Regions from separate parts of the Marinobacterium sp. MBR-109 genome, predicted to be linked through region 1. Evidence: predicted binding sites of a transcription regulator. Region 1 holds the regulator's gene; the other holds the start of a gene.

Evidence for each region. Region 1 encodes PhoB, which activates phosphate uptake and scavenging genes when phosphate is short. Its sites were predicted from a motif close to TGTCATANNNNTGTCANA; they were not measured.
Region 2: ABIE60_RS11330 (PhoX family protein) is a predicted target of PhoB. The motif match lies at 7,460-7,477, and genes of this name have one in related genera.

What each region holds. Positions count from the first base shown of each region.
Region 1 covers NZ_JBEPPZ010000003.1:45,495-60,677, reverse strand. The annotation lists gene ABIE60_RS05220 (chorismate--pyruvate lyase family protein) at 1-471, shown strand, start outside; gene ubiA (4-hydroxybenzoate octaprenyltransferase) at 488-1,378, shown strand; gene phoB (phosphate regulon transcriptional regulator PhoB) at 1,484-2,179, shown strand; gene phoR (phosphate regulon sensor histidine kinase PhoR) at 2,225-3,523, shown strand; gene cysZ (sulfate transporter CysZ) at 3,477-4,262, opposite strand; gene ABIE60_RS05195 (NADP-dependent oxidoreductase) at 4,385-5,323, shown strand; gene ABIE60_RS05190 (hypothetical protein) at 5,312-5,809, opposite strand; gene ABIE60_RS05185 (hypothetical protein) at 5,829-6,086, opposite strand; gene ABIE60_RS05180 (YjaG family protein) at 6,089-6,697, opposite strand; gene ABIE60_RS05175 (TRAP transporter small permease subunit) at 6,843-7,394, shown strand; gene ABIE60_RS05170 (TRAP transporter large permease) at 7,391-8,770, shown strand; gene rep (DNA helicase Rep) at 8,785-10,800, opposite strand; gene ABIE60_RS05160 (putative bifunctional diguanylate cyclase/phosphodiesterase) at 11,029-12,273, shown strand; gene ABIE60_RS05155 (YifB family Mg chelatase-like AAA ATPase) at 12,242-13,756, opposite strand; gene ABIE60_RS05150 (accessory factor UbiK family protein) at 13,786-14,073, opposite strand; gene glnK (P-II family nitrogen regulator) at 14,373-14,711, shown strand; gene ABIE60_RS05140 (ammonium transporter AmtB) at 14,758-15,183, shown strand, end outside.
Region 2 covers NZ_JBEPPZ010000008.1:36,079-51,261, forward strand. The annotation lists gene ABIE60_RS11300 (DEAD/DEAH box helicase) at 1-1,968, opposite strand, end outside; gene ABIE60_RS11305 (site-specific DNA-methyltransferase) at 1,996-3,510, opposite strand; gene ABIE60_RS11310 (CopG family antitoxin) at 3,682-3,984, opposite strand; gene ABIE60_RS11315 (DUF4258 domain-containing protein) at 3,986-4,258, opposite strand; gene ABIE60_RS11320 (PA2433 domain-containing protein) at 4,382-4,642, opposite strand; gene clpB (ATP-dependent chaperone ClpB) at 4,732-7,308, opposite strand; gene ABIE60_RS11330 (PhoX family protein) at 7,533-9,446, shown strand; gene pgeF (peptidoglycan editing factor PgeF) at 9,486-10,223, opposite strand; gene rluD (23S rRNA pseudouridine(1911/1915/1917) synthase RluD) at 10,220-11,188, opposite strand; gene ABIE60_RS11345 (outer membrane protein assembly factor BamD) at 11,324-12,286, shown strand; gene ABIE60_RS11350 (NAD+ synthase) at 12,360-13,988, opposite strand; gene thiO (glycine oxidase ThiO) at 14,006-15,112, opposite strand; gene ABIE60_RS11360 (GspH/FimT family pseudopilin) at 15,175-15,183, opposite strand, start outside.

The DNA of each region.
Region 1 (15,183 bases):
GTGCCCGCCCAATGGCGCCCCTGGCTGTACGATGCCGGCTCCCTGAGTCGGCGTCTGCAGCGGGCCGCCGGCGGCGAGTTCGGTGTCCGGGTGCTGAGTGAGCGCTGGCAGTGTCCGACGCCAGATGAAGCCCGTGCACTGGGCATCAGCCATCGGCACCGTGCCCTGATCCGGGAAGTCGAACTGCTGGGCCGCGATGCCGAGCCCTGGGTCTTCGCCCGCACGGTGATTCCCGCCACCACACTGACCGGCGTCGAACGCCGCCTGCTGCGTCTGGGCTCGCGCTCGCTCGGTTCCTACCTGTTCCGTGACCCCAGTCTTGAGCGCGCCCCATTGCGTGCCTGTCGACTGCAAGGCCGCGGCGGTCAGCATTACTGGGCCCGCCGTTCCGTATTCCACCTGCACGGCAAACCCCTGCTGGTATGCGAAGTTTTTCTACCGGCCATGGAGCACGTACAATACCCGCTCTGACCGCTCAGGAGGGATCATGCAGGCAACCAAACCGTCACCGCAGCCATTGAAACAGCGGCTGCAGGCTTACATCCATTTGATGCGAGCCGACCGCCCCATCGGCACCTATCTGCTGCTCTGGCCCACGCTCTGGGCGCTTTGGATCGCGTCCGAAGGTTTGCCCCGTTGGGACCTGCTGCTGATCTTCTGTCTCGGCGTGTTTCTGACCCGCTCCGCCGGCTGCGTCATCAACGATTTTGCCGATCGCCATATCGACGGCCACGTCAAACGCACCGTCAACCGCCCGCTGCCCTCGGGCCGCGTCAGCGAACGGGAAGCGATCTACCTGTTCTGCGGCCTGATGCTGGTGTCCTTCCTGCTGGTACTGCTGACCAACGGCATGACCATCCTGATGTCCTTCGGTGGCCTTGCACTGGCGTTCATCTACCCCTTCATGAAGCGCTATACCCACCTGCCTCAGCTGGTGCTAGGGGCGGCCTTTGGCTGGGCGATCCCGATGGCCTTTACCGCCACTCAGGAAGCGCTGCCGCTGACCGCATGGCTGCTGTATCTGGCCAAACTGCTCTGGACCGTGGCCTATGATACGCAGTACGCCATGGTGGACCGTGACGATGACCTGAAAATCGGTGTCAAATCCACCGCGGTGCTGTTTGGTCGCCATGACCGACTCATCATCGCTCTGCTGCAGCTGGCCACGCTGGCGGTGCTGCTCTGGGTAGCTCGGATCGAGCAGTTGGGGCTCTGGTATATGCTGGGCCTTGCCGGTGCCGCCGCCCTGTTCGTCTACCAGCACTGGCTGATCCGCGCCCGCGAGCGGATGCCCTGCTTCCGTGCCTTTCTCAACAACCACTATGCCGAGCTGCTGGTGCTGCTCGGTCTGATTCTGGAATACGCGCTGCGCAGCTGATTCAGGACTGACAACGGCAATAAAATCTGCCAATGTCATATTTGTGTAACCAAAACGTCTTGTAATACCAGACTCTGATTAAATGTCTGTAAAAGAGGCAGAAACATGTCTGCGTCCAAACGCGTACTGATCGTTGATGACGAAGCGCCGATCCGCGAGATGATCGCGGTAGCACTGGAGATGGCAGGTTACGAATGTGACGAGGCCGACAGCGCCCAGTCCGCCCATGCCCGTATCGTCGATAACAAGCCCGATATGCTGCTGCTGGACTGGATGATGCCCGGTACCAGCGGCATTGAGTTCGCTCGCCGCCTGCGCAAGGATGAGGTCACCGCCGGTATTCCGATCATCATGTTGACCGCCAAGGCCGATGAGGACAACAAGATCCAGGGGCTGGAAGCCGGAGTGGACGACTACATCACCAAGCCGTTCTCGCCACGCGAGCTGGTAGCGCGCCTCAAGGCCGTACTGCGCCGTGCCACGCCCAAGGGGGTCGAGGAGCCGGTCACGGTGGACAACCTGACGCTGGATCCGGTTTCGCATCGCGTGACGGCGGATAACCGTCCGGTGGAGCTGGGACCGACCGAGTTCCGCCTGCTGCAGTTTTTCATGACCCACCCGGATCGGGCCTATACCCGCAGCCAGCTGCTGGACATGGTGTGGGGCGGCAACGTATATGTGGAAGAGCGTACCGTCGATGTGCATATCCGCCGCCTGCGCAAGGCCCTGGGTGAGCGTCACGACTACCTGGTCCAGACGGTGCGCGGCACCGGTTACCGTTTTTCGGCTCAGGTGGCGTGATCGAGATCGGTCACCGCCCAAACGGGAGCGCAATGGAGTGACTCCATGCACATAGCGCGGCACTCGCTGCTGATCAGTCTGCTGCTGAGCGCCGGTCTGGGCCTGGTTCTGGGTGCCGTGCTGGGCTACCCGCTGGCCGGCATCACCCTCGGCCTGATCGTGTTCACCTTCATCCAGATACGCCGCTTCAATGTGCTGCGCGAATGGCTGATGGGCGACACGACCCAGGAACCACCCGAGCTGCCCGGCGCCTGGGGCGAGATCCTGGACGCACTGGCTCGGATGCAGAAGCGCACTCAGGCCCGTGAAGCATCGCTGCGCAGCATCATCTCGCGCTTCCAGCAATCCTCCGCCGCACTGCCCGATGCGGTGATCATCATTGACCGCAACAACAATCTTGAATGGTGGAATCTGGCTGCCGAGCGACTGCTGGGGCTGCGCCATGCGACCGACCGCGGCAAGCCGCTGCTCAATCTGCTGCGCGATCCGGTATTTGTGGACTACTACCGCAAGGGGCGCTATCAGGAGCCGCTGGAGCTGCCCTCGCCGCTGGGCGGCGATACCCGGCTGCAGTATCAGATCAGCCTGTTTGGCGCCGATGATCGCCTGCTGGTGGCACGTGACATCACCCGTCTGACCCAGCTGGAGCAGACCCGACAAAACTTCGTTGCCAACGCCTCACATGAGCTGCGCACGCCGCTGACCGTTATCCGCGGTTATCTTGAAACCTTTCTCGATCAGGACCTGCCCAAACCGCTGATGCGCGGCATGAGTCAGATGCAGCAGCAGGCACGGCGGATGGAAAATCTGGTGCAGGACCTGTTGCTGCTGTCACGGCTGGAAGCCACCTCGCGTCAGGCTACCGCCTTCAAGCCGGTGCTGATCCAGAGCCTGATCAGCCATATCCATGAAGATGCCGTCACCCTGTCGGCCGAGCGTGAGCACCAGTTCGAGCTGCAGATCGACCCGCAGCATGACCTGCTGGGTGTGCCGGCAGAGCTGCAGAGCGCACTGTCCAACCTGGTGTTCAACGCCGTTCGCTACACGCCCGACAAGGGCCGCATTCTGATTCGCTGGTGGGCCGATGCCAAGGGCGGACACTTCAGTGTGACCGACAGCGGGATCGGCATCGAGGCACGCCACATTCCCCACCTGACCGAACGCTTCTACCGTGTCGACGACAGCCGTTCATCCGCCAGCGGCGGCACCGGGCTGGGACTGGCCATCGTCAAGCATGTCCTGATGCGCCTGGGTGCCCGACTGGAGATCGAAAGCAAGCCCGGAAAGGGCAGCTGCTTCAGCTGCCATTTCCCCATTGAGCTGGTGGTGCCGCCCCGGGATTGAGCTCCCTGGCTTCGGCGGCATACTCTTCCACCCAGAAAATCGTTGCGCCCACAACGGCCGCCGGCATCAGAAACAGATTCAGCACCGGCACCAGCATACCCAGCTGAACCAGCCCGCCAAAGCCTATCGACGTTACTCGACGCGCCTTCATCAACTGCTTCATCTGTGGAAAGCTGACCCTGTTGTTGTCCATCGGGTAATCGCAGTACTGAATCGACATCATCCAGGCCCCGAACAGAAACCAGAGCAGTGGCGCAAGCAGATTCAGGCCCGGAATAAACGTAATCAACAGCAACAGCAGAAAACGCGGCAGATAATAGGCAAGTTTCTGCAGCTCCCGCTGCAGCGCCCGCGGAATCATTGCCAGCACCGCCCCCCAGCCCTCATCCACCAGCGGAGACCCTCGCAGCTGTTGTTCCACCTTTTCGGCCAGAAAGCCGTTAAAGGGCGCGGCGATCAAGTTGGCCACAATGGAGAAGCCGTAATAGACACCGACCATCACCACCAGTGCAAACAGGGGCCAGAACAGCCAGTAGAGAAAGCCGGCCCAGTCCGGCATGTATCCGAGTCCATATTCGACCCAATGGGTGAACTGCTTCGTCAGCAGCCAGATGGCGGCAATGAACAGCAGCAGGTTGATCAGCAGCGGTACCAGCACAAAACGCCGAATACCCGGTTGCGGCAACATTGCCGCTCCACGCAGCAGGTAGCTGCCACCACGTACGGGGTTTCCCTTCATCTTGCCTCCCGAGGATGATCACACAGAGTTTGCCAGACATGGCAGGATCACTTTACTCTTGGTATCAGTTAACGTTTGATGACGGCCGATTAAGCCAGCCGCACAATCCGGGGAGAGTACACATGAAAGCGATCCGTATCCATGCCTTTGGCGGGCCTGAAAATCTGCAGCTCGAGGAGCTGGAACAGCCACAACCGGGGCCGGGTGAGGTACTGATCCACAACCGCGCTGCCGGGGTCAATCCAATCGACTGGAAAACCTGTTCCGGTGGCGGTGCCAGCAGTTTCATCGACGCGCTGCCCTTTTGCCCCGGCTGGGAGTTCGCCGGCCGTGTTGAAGCCCTGGGTGACGGCGTCAACAACGTGCGTCAGGGTGATGAAGTAATGGGGTTTATCCGCTTTCCGCAGCCGGCCGGCTGCTATGCCGAGTATCTGATCGCCCCGGCTGATCAGGTCAGCCAACGCCCCAGCGCACTGGACCCAGTAACCGCCGCAGGCCTCGGGCTGGCCGGCCTGACCGCCTGGCAGGCACTGTTTGAAGCCGGCGATCTGAAAAGTGGTCAGTCAGTTCTGGTACTCGCGGCAGCGGGCGGTGTAGGCCATCTGGCGGTACAGCTGGCGAAGTGGAAAGGCGCCTATGTGATCGGTACCGCCTCCCATGGCAACAAGGCGTTTTTGCAAAGTCTGGGTTGTGATGACGTGATCGATTACCAACGCCAGCAGGTGGAAAACCTGATCCATGATGCTGACCTGATCATTGATGGCGTGGGCGGCGATACAGCGATTCGTGCACTCGATTGCCTGCAGCCCCATGGCAAAATGATCACCCTGCCCTCCGTCACGGCTGCCGAGGTGATCGCGGCCGGTGAGGCAAAGGGGCTGAAGGTGAGCGGCATTCGCGCCCGCCCTGATGCCGAGCAGCTGCATGAACTGGCAATGCTGGCGTCCAGCGGCAAGGTGATGCTGAACCTGACCGACAATCTGCCGTTGGATCAGGCGGCCGAGGCGCACCGTCTGAGCGCCACCGGCCATGTGCGCGGCAAGCTGGTGTTAACCATCTGACTCGGATGTCGGCAGGGATGCCGTCGTTTCATCTTCTGCCGGGCCACAGAACAGCTGCTGCTGACGCATCAGCAGGCGGCAGCCTTCACCCCGAATATTACGTTCCCAGCACTCATCCTTGGCCCAGGCCTTGTCATCCTCGGTCGGCTCTTCACGAAACCCCGGTACCGCTTCGCAGAAGCCCTCGCTGGGCTGTGCGGTTTCCAGACAGGCCCTGAGAAAGCGGCCATAGTTGACGGTGCAGTCAAACCCGGTACAGCCGTCAAAGTTGCTCAGACTGTGTTCCAGACAGCTCTGCTGATCATTCAGACGGCCGAATGCCAGCCCATCGTTGCGCCAGCTGGCTGCCGCCTCTGCACGTTCGGCGTTGAACTCGGCCAGCCACTCGGACTTCATCGATTGCCACCAGCTCGGGTTGACCTGCCACAAAAACAGAATGAACAGCAGTGGCAACAGGATCAGTGCCAGCAGAATTTTTTTCAACATTGAAACAGCTCCTGAGCGGTTAACGACGCCGGTACAGGCCAGCGATGCACAGCAGCAACCCCAGCACCGAAAGCAGCATGCCGCCGTTCACCAACAGTGGATGACGCGCGATATAGGGTACAAAGGCGTGCTGACGCTCGGTATCACAGCGCGCTTCGAGGTAATCCCAGGAACCGCCGCTGTCGAGGCAGGCCTCGGCCAGCGACAGGTCATACAGGTAGCCGCCCATCAGCAGCACGCCCGGCAACACCAGCAATAACAGACCAAGCTTGAGCATACTCAGTCGTCTTCGTCGCTGATGCCGATGTTGCTGACACCCTCATTGCGCGCCAGCTCACGCAACTCGCGTACAAATGCAGCGCTCGGCTGCTTTTGATTCTGCAGCCGTTCGATCACTTCGTCACGAAAGCCATCTTCGGCCTGCATCAGCTCATGGGTATTGATCAGCCTGACCAGATCCTCGTCAGACAGCTCGTCATCACTTTCGGTGACTTCGATAAAGGTCGCCACACTCTCGCGGGACAACTGCCCCACGTTGGCGGCCTCGGAACGGTCCTTTTCCAGCAGGCAGTTTATGGTGGCATTGAGTGCCACGATCGCATCCAGCGCCGGCAGGGCACCATACATGTCGTACTCATCCAGGTCCGGCATGTTGGCCTCAACCTGATCAAGCTGGACCTCAAAATTCACCTTGGCACCGGTGCCGGCCAGGCTGTCCCAGACACCATCCAGCAGCAGACGCATTCGAGCCGGGTCACCAAAGTTGACCAGCCGGGCAAAGAGGGCAAAGTTGGGGAACATGCGCTCCGTCAGAGCCGCAGAAAAGGCGGTCAACTGCCAGGGTTCAAACGTCTCCAGCTCGCGCTCCAGGTTCAGCATTTCGCTCATCGGTGTCTCCGCTTGGGATGAAGTAAAACCTATTGTACGGCACAGCCGGCTCAAGCTGTAGTCATCTGCATCGACGGTAATGTCATACCAGACTTTGCTGATATACTTTCACGCCGTCATCACAATAACAGAATCGAGAACTCAAATGAGCCAATCTCATCCCGTTGCAGCGCTGATGCGCTGGCTGGACTGCTTCAGCGAATGGACCGGGCGCACGGTTGCCTGGATGACCCTGCTGATGGTGCTGGGTACCTTCGTTGTCGTCATCCAGCGCTATGTGTTCAATCAGGGCAATACGGCGCTGCAGGAATCGATCATCTACATGCACAGTCTGGTGTTCCTGCTGGGGGCTGCCTATACCCTCAAACATGATGGCCATGTGCGTGTGGACATCATCTACCGCCCGCTGGGCGAAAAGGGCAAGGCCTGGGTCAACCTGTTCGGCACCCTGTTTCTGCTTATGCCGGTGTGCATTTTCATTTTCTGGATGTCCTGGGACTATGTGGCCGCGTCCTGGTCCATGAAGGAAGCCTCGCAGGAATCAGGCGGCCTGGCCTACCGCTATCTGCTCAAAACCGCGCTGCTTGTCATGCCCGCCATGATGATCCTGCAGGGGCTGGCAGAGCTGCTGCGCAGCCTGCTGGTGATCAGCGGCAACGCCCATCTGCCCGCTGCTGAAGAGGAGCACGCGCTGTGATCGAATATTTGCCCCTGTTGCTGTTTGTCGGCGCCATTTTCATTTTGCTGATGGGCTATTCCGTAGCATTTGCGCTGGCCGGCACCGGCCTGCTGTTTGCCGGCGTGGGAATTCTGACCGGCCACTTTGACGCCGTCTTCCTGCAGGCGGTGCCCAACCGCATTTTCGGCGTGATGTACAACGAGGTTTTGATTGCGGTGCCCCTGTTCGTATTCATGGGGGTCATGCTGGAGAAATCGAAGATTGCCGAAGAACTGCTGGATACCATGGCGGCGCTGTTCGGCTCCATGCGCGGCGGTCTTGGTATCTCGGTCACGCTGGTGGGGATGCTGCTGGCGGCCAGTACCGGTATCGTCGGTGCCACCGTTGTCACCATGGGGCTGCTGTCACTGCCGACCATGCTGCGCCGTGGTTACGATCCGGCCGTTGCCACCGGCACCATCTGCGCCTCGGGCACACTGGGCCAGATCATTCCGCCTTCAATCGTACTGGTACTGCTGGGGGATGTGATCTCGTCCGCCTATCAACAGTCGCAGATCGATCGGGGCATTTTCTCGCCGGATACCGTCACCGTGGGGGATCTGTTCCTTGGCGCGCTGATTCCGGGCCTGCTGCTGGTGATCGCCTATATCAGCTACATGGTGTTTGTAGCAATTACCCGCCCCAAGGCGGTGCCGGCCATTCCCGCTGAAGAATTGAGCCAGATCACCAACCTCTGGATGCGTGCGCTGAAGGCTCTGCTGCCGCCTGTGCTGCTGATCGGGCTGGTGCTCGGGTCCATTCTGGGCGGCTTTGCGACGCCCACAGAGGCGGCCTCGGTGGGTGCTGTGGGTTCCATTCTGCTGGCAATGATGCGAAGGGCGTTCAGCCTCAAGACGCTGCATGCAGTGATGCGCTCCACCACTCAGGTCAGTTCCATGGTGTTCATGATCCTGATCGGTGCATCGATTTTTTCGCTGGTGTTCCGCGGCTACGGCGGTGACGAGATGGTCAGCGACTTCCTCACCGACCTGCCCGGCGGCGTTGTCGGCGCCATGGCGGTGGTGATGCTGATCGTGTTCCTGCTCGGTTTCTTTCTCGACTTCATCGAGATCACTTTTGTGGTGGTGCCGATTGTGGCGCCGATTCTGCTGAGCATGGGGCTGGATCCGATCTGGCTGGGCGTCATGCTGGCGATCAACCTGCAGACCTCGTTCCTGACACCGCCGTTCGGCTTTGCCCTGTTCTATCTGCGCGGGGTGGCACCCGACAGCGTGTCCACCGGACAGATCTACAAGGGTGTGGTGCCGTTCATCATGATTCAGTTGCTGGTACTGGCGCTGATCGCCTGGCAAAGCGGGCTGGCCACATGGCTGCCCCACGCCGTTTACGGCTGACGCAGAGGGGCTGCTCAGAGGTCATCCAGCAACCCCTTGAGCCCGTTCAGCGTCGCACGACCGCGGGCCCGGTTCTGTTCCGGGCTCGCCTCCCCCAGCCCCTCACGTTCCAGATCTTCCTGCGGCAATTCATCGATGAATCGACTGGGTGTGCAGTCCATCCATTCGCCAAACTGCCGCCGCTGTTTTGCCAGCGTCATGGTGAGGGTTTTCTGCGCCCGGGTGATACCCACGTAGGCCAGCCGCCGTTCTTCCTCAATGGTATCCATTTCGATGCTGTTACGGTGCGGCAGCAGTTCCTCCTCCATGCCGAGCAGAAATACATGGGGGAACTCCAGACCCTTGGAGGCGTGCAGGGTCATCAGCTGTACCCGATCAGAATCGTCTTCTTCCTCCTGCCGGTTGAGCATGTCCAGCAACACCAGTCGGGCAATCGCATCCTCGATACCGGCGCCTTCGTCTTCTTCCTGCAGCCGCTCCAGCGTGGACTGCAGTGACTCGATCAGAAAATAGACATTCTGCATCCGCTTCTCGGCCACCACCTCGCTGGAGGCGTTTTGCCGGATCCAGCCGGGGTAGTCGATCTCGTCCATCAGTTCATGGATGGCGGCGATGGGGTCTCCATCACGGCAACGCTGATACAGCCGATCGATCAGATCGCAGAAGCGGCGCAGACGATCAACCGCCTGTGCGGGCAAGGCCTGCTCCAGTCCCAGCTCGCCACAGGCGTCGAACAGGCTGACTTCACGCCCGGAGGCGTACTCGCCCAGTCGGTGCAGTGTGCTGGGACCGATTTCACGCCGCGGCAGGTTAATGATGCGCAGGAAAGCGTTGTCATCATCGCGGTTGATCAACACCTTGAAGTAGCTCATCAAGTCCTTGATCTCGGCCCGGGCGAAGAAGGAAGTGCCGCCACTGAGCTTGTAAGGCACCTGATAGTGCTGCAGCTTCATCTCAATCAGACGTGCCTGATGGTTACCACGATAGAGCACGGCAAAATCCCGGAAGCCGATCCGTTCACGCAGATGACGGTCGAGGATTTCGGTGGCGATCCGCTCGGCCTCGGCATCATCGTTGCGGGTGTGGATCACCCGGATCGGGTCGCCGTAGCCCATTTCGCTCCACAGGGTTTTCTCGAACACATGCGGGTTGTTGGCGATCAGGGTATTGGCCGCTTTCAGAATGCGGCTGGTGGAGCGGTAGTTCTGCTCCAGCTTGACCACCTTGAGACTGGGAAAGTCGGTCTGCAGCTGGGCCAGGTTCTCCGGCCGGGCACCGCGCCAGGCGTAGATCGACTGGTCATCGTCGCCCACCACGGTAAGACCGCTGCGATGCCCCACCAGCAGGCGTACCAGACGGTACTGGGACAGGTTGGTGTCCTGATATTCATCCACCAGCAGGTACTGAATACGGCGCTGCCAGCGTTCCAGCACATCGGGATGGTTGCCGAACAGCTGCACCGGCAGCAGGATCAGGTCATCAAAGTCCACCGCATTATAGGCGCGCAGGTGGCGGTCATAGGCTTCGTAGGCACGGGCGGCCAGAATATCCTGTGGCAGCTGCGCCTCTGCCAGCGCCTGATCCGGCGTCAGCATGTCGTTTTTCCAGTTGGAGATTCGGTGCTGCACCTCATTGAGCTGGTCGGTATCCTCATCGTTCTGCAGCATCAAATCGCGCAGCAGCGCCTTGCTGTCCTGATCATCAAACAGCGAAAACCCGGACTTCAGCCCCAGATACTTGCGCTCACGACGGATGATCGACAGCCCCAGCGTATGGAAGGTGGAAACCGTGAGCCCGCGCCCCTCCTTCCCCTGCAGCAGCTGGCTCACCCTTTCCTTCATCTCGCGCGCCGCCTTGTTGGTAAAGGTGACGGCGGCTATGCGGCGCGCCTCAATACCGGCCTCCTGCACCATCCAGGCAATTTTCCGCGTGATCACACTGGTTTTGCCGGAGCCGGCACCGGCCAGCACCAGCAGGGGACCGCCGATGTAATGCACCGCCTCGCGCTGGCGTGGATTGAGTCTGCTCATGTCACCTCGAAAAAAATTAAACCCGGCTCGATACCGGCCGATATTTATCTGATACAACCGTTTGATGCAGTACTACATGCAGAAGGCAGGATCGCGTGCTTCTGGACATCACCAAAGCGTGATAACCTCGAACGTCGATCATGGCAGTTGCCTATTATGACATGGCCCCCTGATGAAATTCAGACCCTCTGCGGAGGTATTATTCAGGTGTAAAGGGGAAGCAGTACCATGCTGGCAGATGATGAGCCGCTAAACCCGACAGAACCCGGACATCCTGCTCTGATGCTGATCAGTGCATCCGATGAGCTGGAAGCGAGCTGGCGAAGCTGGCTGGAACCCTGGTGGCAGGGGCACCTGTTTCGCTGTCGCTCCCCTGAAGCCGCCGTCCCCATCCTGCAACAGTTTTCTGCTCTGATCATCCTGCTGGAAACCGCCTGCCCAGAACATGCCAGCAGCACGCTGAGTCGGCTTCGCAAGCACTGCCCCACAGCCCCCTCCGTGCTGCTGCTGACACAACAGCCTGACCAGCGCTGGCAGGCACTGCTGACGGACCCCTGCAACGACTATTTTCTGCCCGGTGAAGCGTGTGACACCACTCTGCGTCGAGTGCTTCGCTACTGCAGTCACCTGCTGCTGTGCCATGATCGGCTGCGTAAGCTGGAGCAGTTACAGCAGTTGCAGAACCCTGAGCCCTCATCCGGCTATGATCCCGAACTCTGGCGCGCCCTGCAGCGGGAAGAATTCGTGCTGTTCTATCAGCCACGCATCGATCTGCGCGAAGGCAACATCTGTGGGGCCGAAGCGCTGATTCGCTGGCAGCATCCGGAGCGCGGCCTGCTCACGCCGGATCATTTCATCCCCGACTGCGAAGCCTCGGGACTGGTGGTACCACTGGGCTACTGGGTCATTCAACAGGTGGGCAAGTCGTTGCCGAACATGCTGGCGTCAGGACTGAATGGCCGTATCGGTATCAACCTGTCATTCCGACAGTTTCAGGATCGTTTTCTCGCGACCACCATTGAGCGTCTGATCAAGCAGCACCTGATCGACACCCGCACCCTGGAATTCGAGTTGACTGAAACGGCGCTGTGCAGTGACGAAGAACATGTGCGTGAATCGATTACCCAGCTCAGTGCACTGGGTGTGGAGTTTTCACTGGATGACTTCGGTACCGGGTACTCTTCCTTCAGCCTGCTGCAGAAGCTGCCGGTGGCCACACTCAAGATCGACAAGTCTTTTGTTGCCGGCATACCCGGCAATGCGGACGATGAAGAGATCGTTCGCGCCATGATCAGCCTGGCCCACAACCTGAACAAACAGGTGATCGCCGAGGGGGTGGAAAATCGCGACCAGCTGGAGTTTCTGATTCGGCATGACTGCGATCAGGTTCAGGGCTATTTCTTCAGCCGCCCCATCTGCGAAGAGCAGTTTCTGGCTCTGCTCAGCCACAGTCAGCGCCAGCAAGCCCCCTGAAGGCCAGTGCCTCCAGAAGTTGCTCCTGACCGACTCGCGCTTCGCCCGCCAGATCCGCCAACGTCCTGGCCACCCGCAAAAGACGATGACATGCCCGAGCCGACAGCTGACTCTGCTGCATCACCCTGACCAGCAAGGTGCGGGTCGCATCATCCAGTGCACAGTACGCTTCCAGATCACGGCCACCCAGTTCCCGGTTCATACAGCCCTGCCGCTCCAGCTGCCGTGCGTGGGCCTCCACCACCCGCTGACGCACCCGAGCACTGGACTCCCCCGGCTGGTCCGGCTGCAGCAACGCCTCAGGCGGCAGCGCCGGCACCTGCAGCTGCAGGTCGATCCGGTCAAGCAGCGGACCCGAGATCTTCTGCTGATAGCGCCGAATCTGATCGGGGGTGCAGATACAGCGGTCTGTACCATCATCATAATAGCCACAGGGGCAGGGGTTCATCGCGGCCACCAGCTGAAATCGGGCCGGGTAACGGGTCTGGCGGGCCGCACGGGAGATCAAGATTTCTCCTGTTTCCAGTGGCTCACGCAAGACCTCCAGTACACGGCGCGGATACTCGGGCAACTCATCCAGAAACAGCACCCCCTGATGTGCCAGTGATATTTCGCCGGGGCGGGGGTGGCTGCCGCCGCCCACCAGCGCAATTGCCGACGCCGTATGGTGCGGTGCCCTGAAACTGCGCACACCATGGCAGGCAGGTCGCACGTCATGCCCGGCAACGGAGCAGATCGCGGCAACCTCCAGCTGCTGTTCGGTCTCCAGAGGCGGCAATAATCCCGGCAATCGTGCTGCCAGCATGCTTTTGCCACTGCCAGGCGGCCCTGAAAACAGCAGGTTATGTCCCCCTGCAGCCGCTACCTCCAGTGCGCGACGCGCCTGCAGCTGGCCTTTCACATCGGCCAGATCTGGCCCCTCCTCAACGGAGGCCGCAGAGAGCGAGCCCAGTACCGGCTCCAGCCGCTGCTTGCCGGTAAGATGCGCCACCAGTTCCAGCAAATGCCCAACCGCAAAGACTTCCGTGCGCTGTGCCATCACCGCTTCAGCCGCATTATCGAGTGCCACTATCAGGCTGCGAGCGCAGCGACCTGCCGCCACGGCGGCAGGCAGCACTCCCCGTACCGGTCGCACCGCACCGGACAGCGCCAGCTCACCGATCATTTCGGTCGCTTCACTGCCCTTCCAGCGCTTCAACTGACCGGATGCCAGCAGGATACCCACGGCAATCGCCAGATCATAACGGCCACCTTCCTTGGGCAGATCAGCCGGTGCCAGGTTGATGGTGATGCGGCGCTGAGGAAAGTCGAATCCGGCCGTGATCAGGGCACTGCGCACCCTCTCACGGCTTTCCTTGACCGCCGTTTCCGGCAAGCCAACGATCGACATGGAGGGCAGGCCACCCGACAGGTGCACCTCAACGGTGACCGCCGGAGCCTCGATTCCGAGCTGGGCTCGGGTATGAATAATTGCAAGTGACATGACACTATCCTTGTGTCGTTGGAGAGGGCTCAGAGTTGAGTGTCGTTATCCGTGGCTGCCGGAGCAGGGTTCTCTGCCGATGGTTCAAGTGCCGCCAGACGCTGCTCAAGCTGCTCAAGCTTCTCGCGGGTACGCATCAGCACCGCCTGCTGTGCTTCAAACTCGTCCCGGGTAACCAGATCCAGTTTGGCAAAGGTGCCCTGCAGCATGCTGCGCACCTGGCTCTGCAGCTCCTGCTGACCGGGAAGGTCTGGGCGCCCGGCCAGCAGCTGGCTGAACTGGCCGGAAAGGCTATCGATCAATTTCTGGTGGATCATCCGGGGCTCCTGCACAAGGTTGCATCTCAGTTCCGCCACTATAAACCAGAACGGCCTCGGCGTCAGATTCCATAACGTGCACCAAAAGAGCACTCGCACCAAATTAGTGCACCAAACCGGCCCGTATCACCCGCATATCATTCGCCAAATACCCACTCTGCCATCAACAAAAATCACAACCTACTGTTTTAAAAAGATAAAAACAAATTGGCACAAGCTTCGCTTAGTCAGTGCACACGGCCTGACAACCCGCTCCCGAGGACGCAGGCCTTATGAGTACTGAGAAGAGGACCCAAACAATGAAACTGATCTCAGCCATCATCAAACCGTTCAAGCTCGATGATGTTCGTGAAGCACTTTCGGAAATCGGTGTGCAGGGCATTACCGTCACCGAAGTGAAAGGCTTCGGCCGTCAGAAAGGTCATACCGAACTCTACCGCGGAGCCGAGTATGTGGTCGACTTCCTGCCCAAAGTTCGCATTGATGCAGCCGTGGCGGATGATATTGTCGATCAGGTACTTGAGGCGATCTCCAAGGCTGCCCAAACCGGCAAGATCGGTGACGGCAAGATCTTCGTCACCAGTCTGGAGCAGGTGATCCGCATCCGCACCGGCGAGTCCGGTCACGACGCGCTCTGAACCTGACTGACAATCGACGTTTTTTATCTCTCTGGAGGATAAAACAATGGAAGAACTACTTAATGCGACAGCCGGGGATCTGACCCAGCTGAAATATGCGGTCGATACTTTCTACTTCCTCATGTGCGGTGCACTGGTGATGTGGATGGCGGCCGGTTTCGCGATGCTCGAAGCGGGTCTGGTGCGTGCCAAGAACACCACCGAGATCCTGACCAAGAACATCGCTCTGTATGCCATCGCCTGTACCATGTACCTGCTGTGTGGCTACTACCTGATGTACAGCTCTGACGAAGGCGGCATCATCCCCAGCCTTGGCGCCCTGATCGGCGGTGAGAACGGTGTTGATGCGGTGCTGGCCGGTGGCGATGATGCGCCCTACTACTCAGCCCGCTCCGACTTCTTCTTCCAGGTGGTGTTCGTGGCAACCGCCATGTCCATCGTCTCCGGTGCTGTGGCCGAGCGCATGAAGCTG
Region 2 (15,183 bases), on a different contig from region 1:
ATCGTAGGTTGCTCCCGGCTCGGCGGTGTGGAAACGAACTTTTTTATCTTCAATATCGATTGCGAAACTGATGTTTTGCTCATCGGTTTTCAGGCCAAGATGCTCGACAGTGTAGTAATCCATCAGGCTCCACTGCCCTGCATCCAGCAGCATTTCAGGCTCTACCAGTTCCAGCTCACCCTGAATGTGCGCACAGAGTTGAGGTAATGGCCCAAAGCGTTCGCCTCGTTCTGCCGGTGACTTCATCGCCGCAATGCTTTGGTTGTGGATTCTGAGATCCCGCTCGATGATTGCCCGCTCCTTGGGCTTGGTTTTCGCCGTTTTCAGTGCCCGGGCCAAAGGCTCGGATACCTCCCCGGTGACTTTCACCAGGATAGTATCCCCGTCCTGGGTAGCCGAGATCTTGCGCTTGTCGTCTTCGTCCACTTGCTCAAGGTTCGGCATCTCATCCAGTTCCAACACGATGGAATGATCTGCACGAGGAGATGGTGGCGGGGCTTCAGAGGAGCCACTATCACCGCCAAACAGATCACCCTGCCCTTGTGTAGCCGGTTGATGACGCAGGAAAGCGGCGACTTCCATCTCTTCGAAGCCCATTGCGACCAGCTTGTCGGTAAGCTGTGAGGCAACCTTCGAAAATGAAGGTGTCGCCAAATGCGCATAAGCACGGTTCAGGTCTTCGATGACCCGGCGCCGGGCATACGGCATCCGCAGCACACGCCCCAGCAGCTGCTCGGCGTCCTTGCTGGAACTGACCTGTTTGACTGAGCAGAACACGTAAGCGAAAGAGCAGTCCCAACCTTCCTTCAGCGCTTCAATGGTGATGATGTATTCGATTTTGCAATCGGATCGGAACAGATCAATACCATCCAGCTCACGTTGCGTACCGGTAGCAATCGCGATTTTTTCAGGGTCGATCTTCAGGTCATTTTCAAGATATGCCTTGAGTACATCGACGGTCACAGCGCCGTTTTTCGGTTCGGCCTGCAGTAACACGATAGGACGGATGTAATCATTCGGCTCTTTGCGTGCATCCTTTGCCAGACGCTCACGATTCAAAGCCGCGTCTCTCACCGCCGCCTGCCAGTCCGTGTGTTCCGTCAGCATGATCGGCAGCTTGATCATCTCTTCGGCTTTCAGCTCGGCTGCCGAAACGTGATACAGCACGTTGCTGCCGTTTGTCGTCGAGGTATTGGGTGTGGCCGTAAACTCGATAACTGCAGCGGGATAGACTCTTTTCAGTGTTTCAAAGGTCAGCGAGGTGCGAGCATTATGGGCCTCGTCCACAATCACGACCGGTCGATGCACAGCCAGCAGATTGGCAAAGGAGCATTTAACTTTGCCCAACTCTTTGCGGGTCAGGCCGTTCTCGTGCAGGTCCGATTCGCCAACCTTCTCAAGACGCGCCCAGGCAGGATGCCCGGCACCGAGTTTGGCAAAGTGCGGTTCAAAATTTTCATGGTAGGCATACACCTTTCGCCCGGCAGTATCGTTCACTCGCAAGTTGGCCAACGTGGACACAACAACGATCGCCTTGCCACCAATATCCTGCGGACGGATTTGGGTGACTTCGTCGATATCGAGCACCAGAACCTGCTGATTGAAAGCCTGATCCAGCTTTTCCCGGTAGGGATGGCCGGGGGTTTTCAGCGCATCAACGGTTTGCTGGCGGATGGTTGTGCTGGGCACCAGCCACAGCGTTATGGGAAACGCCTCTTCCAGGTAATCCTTGGCGGTAGTCACAACGGCATGCGAGGCCATCACGGTTTTACCGCCCCCGGTCGGGATGCGAAAACATACATAGGGAACCTGCTCAAAGCCGTAGTCACGGTAGGCCAACGGCGGCATACCCTGTGACTTGATCGCCTTGGCATAAGCCGAGACCACATCGCCGGTTGACTTGGCCTCGGTCAGGAAGTCGCTCAGAGTTTCAATGGCGCGCGTCTGGTAGCCTTTTAAGCTGAACATGGGTGACATCTCTCCTTGAACGGGCTGTTACAGTGCACGCACATCATAGGGTATCTGCTTGAACGTAATCTGTTGCTGTTTCAGACGCTCGGGGCCAAGGCGAGTCGTTTCGCCATAGATCACTTTGGGACCATCATGCGGCGGCAGCAGTTCAAGCACCTTGGACGTCAGCACGTTACCGCCTTGAGGCCGCCGATCACCCAATATGCCGTTATACAGCAGATAGTAGGCAACGCCGTTGTGCAGGCCCAACAATGGGGATTTTTCTGCCGGTGGTTTGGGTGAGCGCGTCTCTGCAAACCAGATATGAGCAGCCAGGGCGTCGAAGCGCACCTCCGGGTTGATATAGCCGTAGCTGTCAAAAACCGTTTGGCCGAGTTTGTAAAAACGGAAACCGCCACCGCCCTGCCAGTCAACCGACTTCGAGATACCTCCCTGCTCGCCGTCTACCACTTTTACCAAACGGGGCTGGCAATGAGTGACCGCGTGTTCGCCCAACTCGATACCGATATAGCGACGTTTCATTTTATGGGCCACGGCGGCTGTGGTGGCTGAACCAAGGAAGGAGTCGAGAACAAGGTCGCCGGGATTTGTTGCTATGTGCAAAATACGATGGATCAACCGTTCTGGTTTTGGCGTGCCAAAGCTGATCTCACTGCCAAAAATGGAGTTAGCCTCTTTCTTAGCTTCGTCTGTATGACCAGCCTCCTCGTGGGGCCACCATGTCCATGGAACAACACCATTAGCGTTTTTTAGATATTGTTTTCGACGTGGTACGCCATTTCCATCTTTTCCAAAATAAATCGCACCATTTTGGAGTTCTTTCTCATACACCGACCGAATTACTTTCCAACAATTGCCATCCGGTGGATAGTGCTCCCTACCTGATGGGGCGATAATTTTATACATTTGGTTTGGCCGATAACCCTGCGCAAGCAGCGATACACTTTGCCAAGGTCCTTGGGGATCATCATCTGGGTTCTTATAAAGCTTGAGCTGTTTTTCACCCAATGGAAGGTAATTCCGGCTATTTTTGAAAGACTCTGGACTCATTGCATAAACAAAAAGATATTCGTGAGAATCCCCAATAGCCTCTCGATTTTCGCGCGAATAACGCTTTTGCCAGACATTTGATGCTATGAATTTTGACCGCCCAAAAATCTCATCCATGATGACCTTAAGATAGTGGGCTTCTCTGTCATCAATCGACACCCAAATACTGCCATCTTCCGCCAGCAGTTCACGCAGCAGCTCCAAGCGAGGATAGATCAACGACAGCCACTGACTGTGCTCAAGATTGTCATCGTAATGCTCGAACGCGCTTTTGGTGTTGTAGGGCGGGTCGATATAGATGCACTTCACCTTGCCCGCATAGAACGGCAGCAATGCCTTGAGCGCTTCGAGGTTATCGCCCTGAATCAGCAGGTTCTCGCTGTTTTGATCACCGTATGAGAGTTCTGGTACAGGCTCCAGCAAACGGTAGGCGCATTGCGCAGCGGTTCTGACAGCTTGGTCTTTATTGAGCCACTGTAGCAGGGGCATGCAATCGTTCCTTTTTCGTAACGGCCAAAGCGCCATGCCTTCCCAACCCCTGGGAAGCCCTTTCAGCGCTCGGCAATATTGTATTGGGTGTGCAACGGGCATGGCCATTGTGTCCGGCCGAAAAAAACCAGCCCTCCGCTCCGTGGCTCGCTGTTCAGGCAAGCGACTTGGCTAGCGCGTCCGCTGACCGGACTTGTCGGCAGAAATGTCCTTGAAACCACCGGAGACATACTTGTGCAGGACACTGGCAACCAGTGACTGGTAGGGAAGCCCCTCTTCCAGTGCGCGACGTTGCAGCGCCTCCAGGTCGCGGCTGGAAATGCGTATATTAATCCGCCTGTCTTTCTTGAAGGTTTCTTCCGCCGCCTTGGTCAAATACTCACGACGATCAGCATCCAAGTCTGACTCGAACTCTCCAGACTCATAGGCTTCAAGCAACGCTTGCTCTTCGGGATCCAATTTGGTCTTGGCCATGCTACCCCCCTAGAAATGTCTTGGTGGCCTTGCGACTGGGAATGGCCGTTTTAAGAAAGATCTCCCGATCATTCTCGACGTACGGCACCAGCCAGGCGTAATCGTCAATCCGAACCACAAGTAAACGTTGATTCGGATACTTGTCCCGGTTGGGGTGAGGTCCATCATCAAGTAAACCGCCAGACTGAATTGCAAACAGGACATCCTCAAAGGAAACGCCGCGCTCGCTCATCAGCTGCTGGTTTTTTTCAGCATTCCAGTTAATTTGCTTCATAAAGCGAGTCTAGCAGAGCGTGTGCCTATTGGCATCTTGCGCTGAAGGGGAAGACAGCTGGTTAGGGCAGGCGCGCAGGAAAGTCGCAGCCTGCCCGGTGGGGATATCCTGTTTTCTGTTGTGTTACATCCCGGTGGCGTTCAGCAGCATTCGCATGGCTTCGGCCATTTTTTTCTGGGCGTCGTCATGGTTGCCGGCATTGTGCGCAGCCATGCCTTCCTCGTGCAGCTGCATGACCTTAGTGCGCACCTCGTCGCTCACCTGGATGTTCGCCAGTCCCTTTTCGATCGCCTGGCCATCCAGCGGGCAATGGAATGCTAACGCCGGGGCCGACAGCGCGGACGCTACCAGCGCCGTCGCGAGCATGGTTTTGATTCTGGACATGATTCACCTCCATTCGAGTGGTGTTCACCCGCTTGAGTGTAGTCCATCTGATCCATGCCCGCTTTGGTGCTGTCTCGACGTGGCAGCCGTTACCTGAAGGTAAACTCTCCGGCCTCCACATCCACCGCGATCTCGCGACCGGGCTCGTACTCGCCGGCCAGCAAGCGCTGCGCCAGCGGGTTTTCTATCCACTGCTGGATCGCCCGCTTCAGCGGACGGGCGCCGTAGATCGGCTCGAAGCCCACGTCCACCAGCTTGTCCATGGCGGTGCTGGTGAAGGTGATGCTCAGCTCGCGCTCGGCCAGGCGCTTGCGCAGGCGGTCCAGCTGGATTTCGGCGATGCCGGCCACCTGTTCCTTGCGCAGGCTGTGGAATACCACCACCTCGTCGATGCGGTTGATCACTTCGGGACGGAAATGGTTACCCACAGACTCCATTACCGCCTGTTTCATCAGGTTGTAGTCATCGTCATCGCTGTAGTTCTGGATCAGGTCGGACCCCAGGTTGGAAGTCATCACCACGATGGTGTTGCGGAAGTCCACGGTGCGACCCTGTCCATCGGTCAGGCGGCCGTCTTCCAGCACCTGCAGCAGGATGTTGAACACATCGGGATGTGCCTTTTCCACCTCGTCCAGCAGCAGCACCGAGTAGGGCTTGCGGCGCACCGCTTCGGTCAGGTAGCCACCCTCTTCGTAACCGACATAGCCCGGAGGTGCACCGATCAGGCGTGCGACGGAGTGTTTCTCCATGAACTCGGACATGTCGATGCGCACCATCGCCTCTTCGGTATCGAACAGGAAGCTGGCCAGCGCCTTGCACAGTTCGGTCTTGCCCACCCCGGTCGGGCCGAGGAACAGGAAAGAACCGTTGGGGCGGTTGGGGTCGGACAGGCCTGCGCGGGAACGGCGCACGGCGTTGGACACGGCCACCACCGCTTCGCTCTGGCCGACCACGCGCTGGTGCAGCGCATCTTCCATGCGCAGCAGTTTTTCGCGCTCGCCTTCCAGCATCTTGCTGACCGGGATGCCGGTCCAGCGGGCGACCACTTCGGCCACTTCCTCTTCGGTTACCTTGTTGCGCAGCAGCTTGTGCTCTTCCGCCTGTTGCTCAGTGCTGTCGGCGGCCTGCAGCTGTTTTTCCAGCTCGGGAATGCGGCCGTACTGCAGCTCGGACATCTTGGCCAGGTCACCGGCGCGGCGTGCCTGTTCCATCTCGACACGGGCCTGATCGAGCTGTTCCTTGATCTGCTGCGAACCCTGCAGGCTAGCCTTTTCGGCCTTCCATACCTCGTCGAAGTCGGAGTACTCTTTTTCCAGCTTGCCGATGTTGTGCTCAAGCTCTTCCAGACGCTTGCGCGAGGCCTCGTCCTTCTCTTTCTTCAGCGCTTCGCGTTCCATTTTCAGCTGGATCAGGCGACGGTCGAGACGGTCCATCTCTTCCGGCTTGGAGTCCATCTCCATGCGGATGCGCGAGGCGGCCTCGTCGATCAGGTCGATCGCCTTGTCCGGCAGCTGACGGTCGGTGATGTAGCGCTGGCTCAGCTTGGCGGCAGCGATAATCGCGGAGTCGGTGATGTCGACACTGTGGTGGATCTCGTAACGCTCTTTCAGGCCACGCAGGATGGCGATGGTGTCCTCCTCGGACGGCTCATCGACGATCACTTTCTGGAAGCGACGCTCCAGCGCGGCGTCTTTCTCCACGTACTGGCGATACTCGTCCAGCGTGGTGGCGCCAACACAGTGCAGCTCGCCACGCGCCAGCGCGGGCTTGAGCATGTTGCCCGCATCCATGGCGCCTTCGCCCTTGCCGGCACCGACCATGGTATGCAGCTCGTCGATGAACAGGATGATCTGACCTTCCTGTTTCGACAGCTCGTTGAGTACCGCCTTCAGGCGTTCCTCGAACTCGCCACGGAACTTGGCACCGGCAATCAGCGAGCCCATATCCAGTGACAGCACCTTCTTGCGCTTGAGGCCTTCGGGCACTTCACCGTTGACGATGCGCTGCGCCAGCCCTTCGACGATGGCGGTCTTGCCCACACCGGGCTCACCGATCAGCACCGGGTTGTTCTTGGTGCGGCGCTGCAGGACCTGAATGGTACGGCGAATCTCATCGTCACGGCCGATGACCGGGTCCAGCTTGCCGGCTTCGGCACGCTCGGTCAGGTCGATGCAGTACTTGTCCAGTGCCTGACGGGTCTCTTCCGCGTTGGGATCGTTCACGCTGTCGCCTCCGCGCATGTTGTTGATGGCGTTTTCCAGTGACTGACGGTTCACGCCGCACTCTTTCAGTACCTTGCCGGCATCGCCCTTGTCGTCCAGCATCGCCAGCAGTACCAGCTCGCTGGCGATGTACTGGTCGCCGCGCTGCTGCGCCAGCTTGTCGGTCAGGTTGAACAGGCGCGCCATATTCTGGGACAGGCGGATCTCGCCATCGGGGCTGCTCACCACTGGCAGGCGGTCCAGCGCTTCGCCCACCCTGGCGGTCAGGGTCATCCGGTCGGCACCGGCCTGACGCAGCAGCGGCGCCACCGAGCCGTTCTGCTGCTGCAAAAAGGCAGCCAGCAGGTGGATCGGCTCCATCATGTTGTGGTCCTTGCCGATCGCCAGTGACTGGGCGTCGGACAGGGCTTCCTGAAGTCGTGAGGTAAATTTGTCGGGTCGCATGAGGTCTCCTGTGGATCTCTCGGTGCCGCTGGTCCGACATCTAAGGGTCAGACGGTTCGGCGTTTCTGTTACCCATATAAATAGGGGCCACCGGGGGCGGCTTCAAGCTCGGGCCGCAATTAAATTAGTTAAACCTTATACAGCGGTAAACTTTCTTAATTCTGTAATAGCACACTGCTACAACATCCACCTGCATCCCGGTAACCCAATACAGGACAGGTGACATGAATCATATTGAGCATTTTGATCCCGAAGATCATCCGGAACTGGAACAGACCGATTTTGACCGCATGACGGCGAAAGGCATCAGCCGCCGTAACTTCCTGCGCGGTGGCGCGGCGGCTATGGGCCTGTTCCTGGCCGCCAGCCCGCTGGCCCAGGCCGTAGCGGCGGCCACCCGCCCGGCACCCAGCACGCTGATGGGGTTCAAGGCGGTACCGGCCAGCACCGCCGACACATTTATGGTGCCGGAAGGCTATGTGGCCAAGCCGCTGATCGCCTGGGGCGACCCCATTCTCAAGGGTGCTCCGGCGTTTGATGAGTCCGGCACCCAGAATGCGGCCGCGCAGGCTGGCCAGTTCGGCGACAACACGGATGGCATGAGCCTGTTCCCGCTGGCAGACGACCGCGCCGTGCTGGCGGTCAACAACGAGTACACCAACTACGAGTACCTGTTCGCCCATCAGGGCAAGCAGGCATTGACCGCCGATGAGGTGAAGAAGTCCCAGGCGGCACATGGCGTGTCCATCTTCGAGGTCCGCCGCAACGCCAAGGGCGAGTGGCAGGTGAACCGCGACTCCGACTACAACCGCCGCATCACCGCCTACACGCCGATGGAGCTGACCGGCCCGGCCGCCGGTCACACTCTGATGCAGACGGCAGCCGATCCCAAGGGCACGCGTGCGCTGGGTACGGTGAACAACTGTGCCAACGGCCAGACTCCCTGGGGCACCTACCTGACCTGCGAAGAAAACTTCCACAAGTACTTTGCGTCTGCCCAGGATGAGGTCAAGCTGCCCAAACGCGACCAGCGTTACGGTCTGAAAGCGGGCAACCGTGATTACCAGTGGTACCGCCATGATGAACGTTTCGATCTGGCCAAACACCCGCACGAGCCGAACCGTTTCGGCTGGGTGGTCGAAATTGATCCAATGGACCCGACCGCCACGCCGAAGAAGCGCACCGCACTGGGCCGCTTCAAGCATGAGAATGCGGCCCTGACCATCGACCCGTCCGGCCATGTGGTGGTCTATCTGGGTGATGACGAGCGCGGCGAGCATCTGTACAAGTTCGTATCCAAAGGCAAGTACAACCCGAACAATCAGCAGGCCAACCGTGATCTGCTGGAAGAGGGCACCCTGTACGTGGCACGCTTCTCCTCCAATGACGGAGAGATCAAGGGCCAGGGCGAGTGGGTCGAACTGACTTATGGCAAGAACGGCCTGACCGCCGAGAACGGCTTTGCCGATCAGGCAGAAGTGATGATCTTTGCCCGTGAAGCGGCCACTCAGGTGGGCGCGACCACCATGGACCGCCCGGAGTGGGTAGCTGTTCACCCGGACAACAAGGCAGTGTTCTGCACCCTGACCAACAACAAGAACCGCGGCACGGATGGCCAGCCGGTGGGCGGTCCCAACCCGCGTGCCAAGAACAACTACGGCCAGATCGTGCGCTGGTGGCCGCATCAGGGCAGCCATGTGGACAGCCGCTTTGACTGGGACCTGTTCGCCATCGCCGGCAACCCGACCGTGGCAGAAGGCCTGTACGCCGGCAGCGACAATATCAATGCCGACAACCTGTTCAACAGCCCGGATGGACTGGATTTCGATCGCAGTGGCCGCCTCTGGATTCAGACCGACGGCAAGTACAGCAACGAGGGCGAGTTTGCCGGCATGGGCAACAACCAGATGCTCTGTGCCGATCCGCAGACCGGAGAGATTCGCCGCTTCGCCACCGGCCCCATCGCCTGCGAGATCACCGGCCTGGCGTTCTCACCGGATCAGCGCACGGTATTCATTGGTGTGCAGCACCCGGGCGAAGAGCTGGCACCGTCCCACTTCCCGGGCGGTGGCAACAGCAAGCCGCGTTCCACCATTATGGTGGTACAGCGTGAAGATGGCGGCATCATCGGCGCCTGATCAGGCCTCGATGTGACCGAGAAGGGCTGGCCGACAGGGTCAGCCTTTTTTTTCGATCCAGATCAGGCTGGCCATACGACCGGTTACGCCATCGCGGCGATAGGAGAAGAACAGATCCTGCTGGGTGAAGGTGCAGTACTCGCCGCCACTGATCGCGGCGACACCGGCCCGGTGCAGTCGCTGCCATGCCAGCTGGTAAAGATCCGCCAGCCAACGGTCGGGGTGCAGTGGTGAGGGGACGAATGCCTGCTCGGCAGTGGGCACCTGTTCACAGAAGGCGGCCCGCACCTCAGGTCCGACTTCAAATGCCAGTGGCCCGATGGCCGGCCCCAGCCAGGCCTGAACCCGCTCGGGTGCCTCAAAGCAGTCCAGCGTGGCTTCGAGCACACCGTTCAGCAGCCCGCGCCAGCCGGCATGGGCAGCAGCAACCCGCTGGCCGGCTGGATCGGCAAACAGCACCGGCAGGCAGTCTGCCGTCAGCACTGCACACGCCACGCCGGGGGTCGAGCTCCAACAGGCATCGGCCTCCCGAACCCGGCCATCGGCCTGCGCCTCAACCACCTCGATGCCGTGTACCTGCGACAGCCATTGGGGCTTGATGCTACCGAGCGCCTGCTGCAGCTGCCAGCGGTTGGCGGCCACCGCCTCCGGCTGATCACCCACATGGTCACCCAGATTGAGCGATGCCCAGGGTGACTGGCTCAGCCCCCCGATGCGGGTGGTGACACATGCACCGATGGTGTCAGACAGAGGCCAGTCCGGCCGGATCAGTTTCATAGCTCGTAATCGTATTCCTGTGCATCCCGTTTCAAAACGGTCAAAAGATGCTGCATGTCTTCAGGCAGATCGATTTCCCAGGACATCAGCTCGCCACTGGCCGGATGATAAAGCTCCAGCTTTTTGGCATGCAGCGCCTGACGATGGAACGCTTTCAAGGCACGCTGCATGGCGCCACTGGCACCCTTGGGCATGCGAAAGCGACCACCGTAAAGCGGATCGCCCACCAGTGGGTAGTTGATATGAGCCATGTGAACACGGATCTGGTGGGTGCGCCCGGTTTCCAGCTTGAGCCGGATGTGCGTGTGCGCACGAAACTTTTCAAGTACTCGATAGTGAGTGATCGCTTCCTTCCCAACCCCTACAACTGCCATCTTCTGGCGATTTTTGGAGTGGCGACCCATCGGCTCCTCGACGCAGCCCCCGCCTGTCATGACACCATTGACAACCGCTTCGTATTCCCGTCCCATGCTCCGTTCCTGCAGCTGGACCACGATATCGGTCTGGGCGGCAATCGTCTTGGCCACGACCATCAGGCCTGTGGTTTCCTTATCCAGCCGGTGCACAATGCCGGCACGCGGCACCTGCGCAATATCCGGGCAGTGGTGCAGCAGGGCATTCATCAGCGTACCACTGGCATGACCGGCGCCGGGATGGACTACCAGCCCGGCAGGCTTGTTGATCACCATGATCGATTCATCTTCATAGATGATGTCGAGGGGGATCACCTGTGCCTCGTGATGTTCGATGCGCTGCAGCTCGGTTTTCACCTCGATCCGCTCGCCACCATTAAGCTTGTCACGGGGTCGGAGCACCTTGCCGTCAACGGTCAGAGTCCCCTCCTTGATCCAGCCCTGCAGGCGGGAACGGGAATAATCCGGGAACAGCTGCGCGACCGCCTGATCCAGTCGCATTCCGAACATTTCGGTCGGTACCTGTGCTTCTAACTCTAACTGTTCTGACATCAATATGATTCTTAATCGGCGGATGTTTTGGCATGGGCTCCGGTTATGTTTAAATAGGCCGGAAACTATCTGGCCAGTATAACCGAATCCGGCCAGTCACGCCGAATTCGGCTCCCAGCATCAGGAATGATCAACATGCGACCCTTGAAAATCTTGGCTACTCTGGCGCTCTTCAGCCTGCTCTCCGCCTGCTCATGGTTCGGAGGCGACAAGGTGGCACCGGATGTACCGGAGCAGCAGCTCTATGACGAGGCGCTCAGCGCTCTGGAAGCCGACAATTACAGCCTGGCGGTTGAGAAGCTGCAGCTGCTGGAAGCCCGCTATCCGTTCGGCCGTTACTCGGAGCAGGCTCAGCTGGAGTTGATCTACGCCTACTTCCGCAACTACGAGCCTGAATCGGCCCGTGCAGCTGCCGACCGTTTCGTTCGTCTGCACCCGAACCACGACAACATCGACTACGCCTACTACCTCAAGGGCCTGACCGCATTCGAGGAAGACCGCTCCTTCTTCGAAAAGTACCTGCCGATCGATGTGAGCCAGCGTGATCCCGGTGCCGCTCTTGAGTCTTTCGAGAGCTTCTCGACCCTGCTCAACCGCTACCCGCAGAGCGAGTATGCTCCGGATGCGCAAAAGCGCATGCAGTACCTGAAAAATCGTCTGGCGACCTATGAGATCCATGTGGCGTCCTACTACATGCGCCGTCAGGCCTGGGTTGCCGCTGCCAACCGTGGCCGCTATGTAGTCGAGAACCTGCAGGAAACCCCGGCCGTTCCCGATGCGCTGGCGATCATGGCCGAGGCCTATACCGAGCTGAACATGCATGATCTGGCCAAAAATGCACTGGAAGTGCTGCAGCTGAACTACCCGGAGTATCAGATCCGTCCGTTCAAGCAGGACAGCGCGACCCTGCTGCAGGCCGCCAGCTTTGGTCTGCTCGGTGGTGCCGAGCCGGCTGAACCGGCCCGCCCCACTCCGGCCGCGGATCGCCTGCGGGCCGAGGCTCAGGAACGTGCCGACGCTGAAGAGCAAGCCAACAAGCGCTCGCTGTTCAGCCGCATGACCTTTGGTGTATTTGATGATGAGGACACAGCCGAGTAAGCCGAAACTTCATCCTTCCGTACGTAAAAAGGCCAGCAAATTGCTGGCCTTTTTGTTGCAGCGACAACCGGGATCAGATTCCGGCCTTCCAGCCCGAGGTAATCGGATAGCGCCGGTCGCGGCCAAAGCCGCGCTGGGTTACGCGTGGCCCGATCGGCGCCTGGCGGCGCTTGTATTCGTTGATATCGACCAAACGCAGCACCCGATTTACATCCTCTGTGGCAAAACCCTCATCGATGATCGCCTGCGCGGAATAATCGCGTTCGACATAGAGCTCCAGAATGCGGTCCAGCACATCATAGTCCGGCAGGCTGTCCTGATCGGTCTGATCCGGTGCCAGCTCCGCCGATGGCGGACGATCGATGACTCGCTGCGGAATCACCGGCGACAGCGTATTGCGATAGCGCGACAGGCGGTACACCAGTGTCTTGGGGATATCCTTGAGCACATCAAAGCCACCGGCCATATCGCCGTACAGGGTGGAGTAGCCCACGGCCATTTCACTCTTGTTACCGGTGGTCAGCACCAGATAGCCTTTCTTGTTGGAGATCGCCATCAACAGAACACCCCGACAGCGGGCCTGCAGGTTCTCTTCGGTGGTATCCGGGTTCAGACCCTCGAACTGAGGCGCCAGCTGCTGCATGAAGCTGTCATACAGCGGCTCGATGGAGATCACATCGTATTGAATGCCCAGTGCCCGCGCTTCGGCTTCGGCATCCTCAATGCTCATGGAGGAGGTATAGCGGAACGGCATCATCACGGCTTCAACCCGATCTGCGCCCAGCGCATCCACCGCCACCGCCACTGTCAGGGCCGAGTCGATGCCACCCGACAACCCCAGCACCACGCCGCGAAAGCCGTTCTTGTTCACATAGTCACGCACGCCCTGCACCAGCACCTGATACACCAGTGCATCGCTGCTCGGCTCGGTCACGCCAGCCTGCTCCGGTTTCAGCACGGCCGTGGCCGGGTCAAAACTGCAGCTGTACAACGCCTCCTCGCAATGCACGCCCTGAAACAGAATATCGCCCTGTGCCGAGGCCAGCATGGAGCCGCCATCGAACACCAGCTCGTCCTGACCGCCGGTCAGGTTCAGATACACCAGTGGACAACCCAGCTGTTGCGCACGCTGATTCAGTACATCACGGCGCTGTGCCGGCTTGCCGATATGGAAAGGGGATGCGTTGAGGCTCAGCACCAGCTCTGCACCCGCGGCCTTCAGCTGCTCAACCGGTCCGGTGTGCCAGATGTCTTCACAGATGCTGAGGCCGATCCTGACCCCTTTATGCTCGAACAGCCCGACTTCATGACCTGACGCAAAGTAGCGCTTCTCGTCGAACACCTGAAAGTTGGGCAGACACTGCTTGGCATATTCATGCACCAGCTCACCGTCACGGATCACACCGGCCATGTTGTACAGCGCACCCTCGCGGTAGCGTGGGTAGCCCAGCACCAGCGTAATACCCGATACGGCGGCAAGAATGCGCTGCAGCGCCTCCTGCACGCGCAGCTCAAGGCTTGGGCGCAGCAGCAGGTCTTCAGGCGGATAGCCGGTCAGAGCAAGTTCGGGGAAAAGCACGAGATCAGCGTTCAGTTCATCTCGTGCCTTGAGAGCCGTATCGATGATACGGCTCGTGTTGCCGGGGATATCTCCCACCAGCAGATTCAGCTGGGCCATGACGACCCGGATCGGTGTGCTCATCTCTCTCCTGCGACTGCTCAGAGTGCCTGTAAACGTCCAGCAGGAGAGTATGCCTCAGGATTGATGACGGGTGAACGCTCAAGCAGCAGATCGGACAACAGGCGCGTGGACGCCGGTGCCAGAACCAGTCCGTTGCGGTAATGCCCGGTATTCAGGTGCAGCCCCTTCCAGCCGGGCACGGCGCCGATGAACGGGATACCGTCAGGAGAGCCTGGACGCAGGCCGGCCCAGTGATGCTCAACTTCATACTCGGCCAGTTCGGGCACGATGCGGGTGGCGGTATCAAACAGGGAGCGGCTGGCCTCTTCCGTGGTCTGCTTGTCAAAGCCCACATGCTCCAGTGTGCTGCCCACCAGGACGCGGCCATCGTTGCGCGGAATGACATAACGTCCTTCCAGCATCACCACACGATTGACCAGCCCAACCGGGGCTCTGAACACCATCATCTGCCCGCGCACCGGCTCGACCGGCAGCTTCAGCCCCAGTGATGCCAGCAGCTCCCTGCTCCAGGCCCCACCGGCCAGAATTACCTCGTCAGCCTGATGCTGGCCACGAGCCGTTTTCACGCCGGTTACTCGCTCACCGAAGGTGGTGAAGCCCACAATCTCGGTATCTTCATACAGGGTGATATTGGGGTGCTTCTGTACGCTTTCGCGCAATGCGCGACCAAGGCGCGGGTTGCGGATACTGGCGACTTCCGGCATCCAGATGCCAGACTCGAAACCAGCCGCCAGATTGGGTTCGGTTTCGTAAATGAAGGGCGCTTCGACACGGGTCAGGGGGCGGTGATAGCGCCGAGCCCAGTCCAGTGCACGCTGTTCTTCATCCGGGTCCACATTGACCATCAGCATCCCTTTCTGGCGCAGCTCGGGATCGCAGCCGGTCTCGGAGTGGAGATCCTCGGCCAGATGCACGTAGCTGCTTTGCGACCAGAGCGCCAACGCCGTCACTTCATCGCTGTAACGCCAGGGGTACAGCGGCGACACAATGCCGCCCCCCGCCCAGGACGCTTCACGGGCACACTGGCCGCGTTCAATCAGTTTTACCTTGGCACCCGCCTGCGCCAGCAGACGGGCAGTCATCAGGCCAATAACACCGGCACCGGCTATCAGAAAATCGGACATGGAACGACGCTCCCTTGTTACGTCTTATGATCAGGCCCCCTTCCGGTGGAACCCGCTTCGTTTCAGGGGTT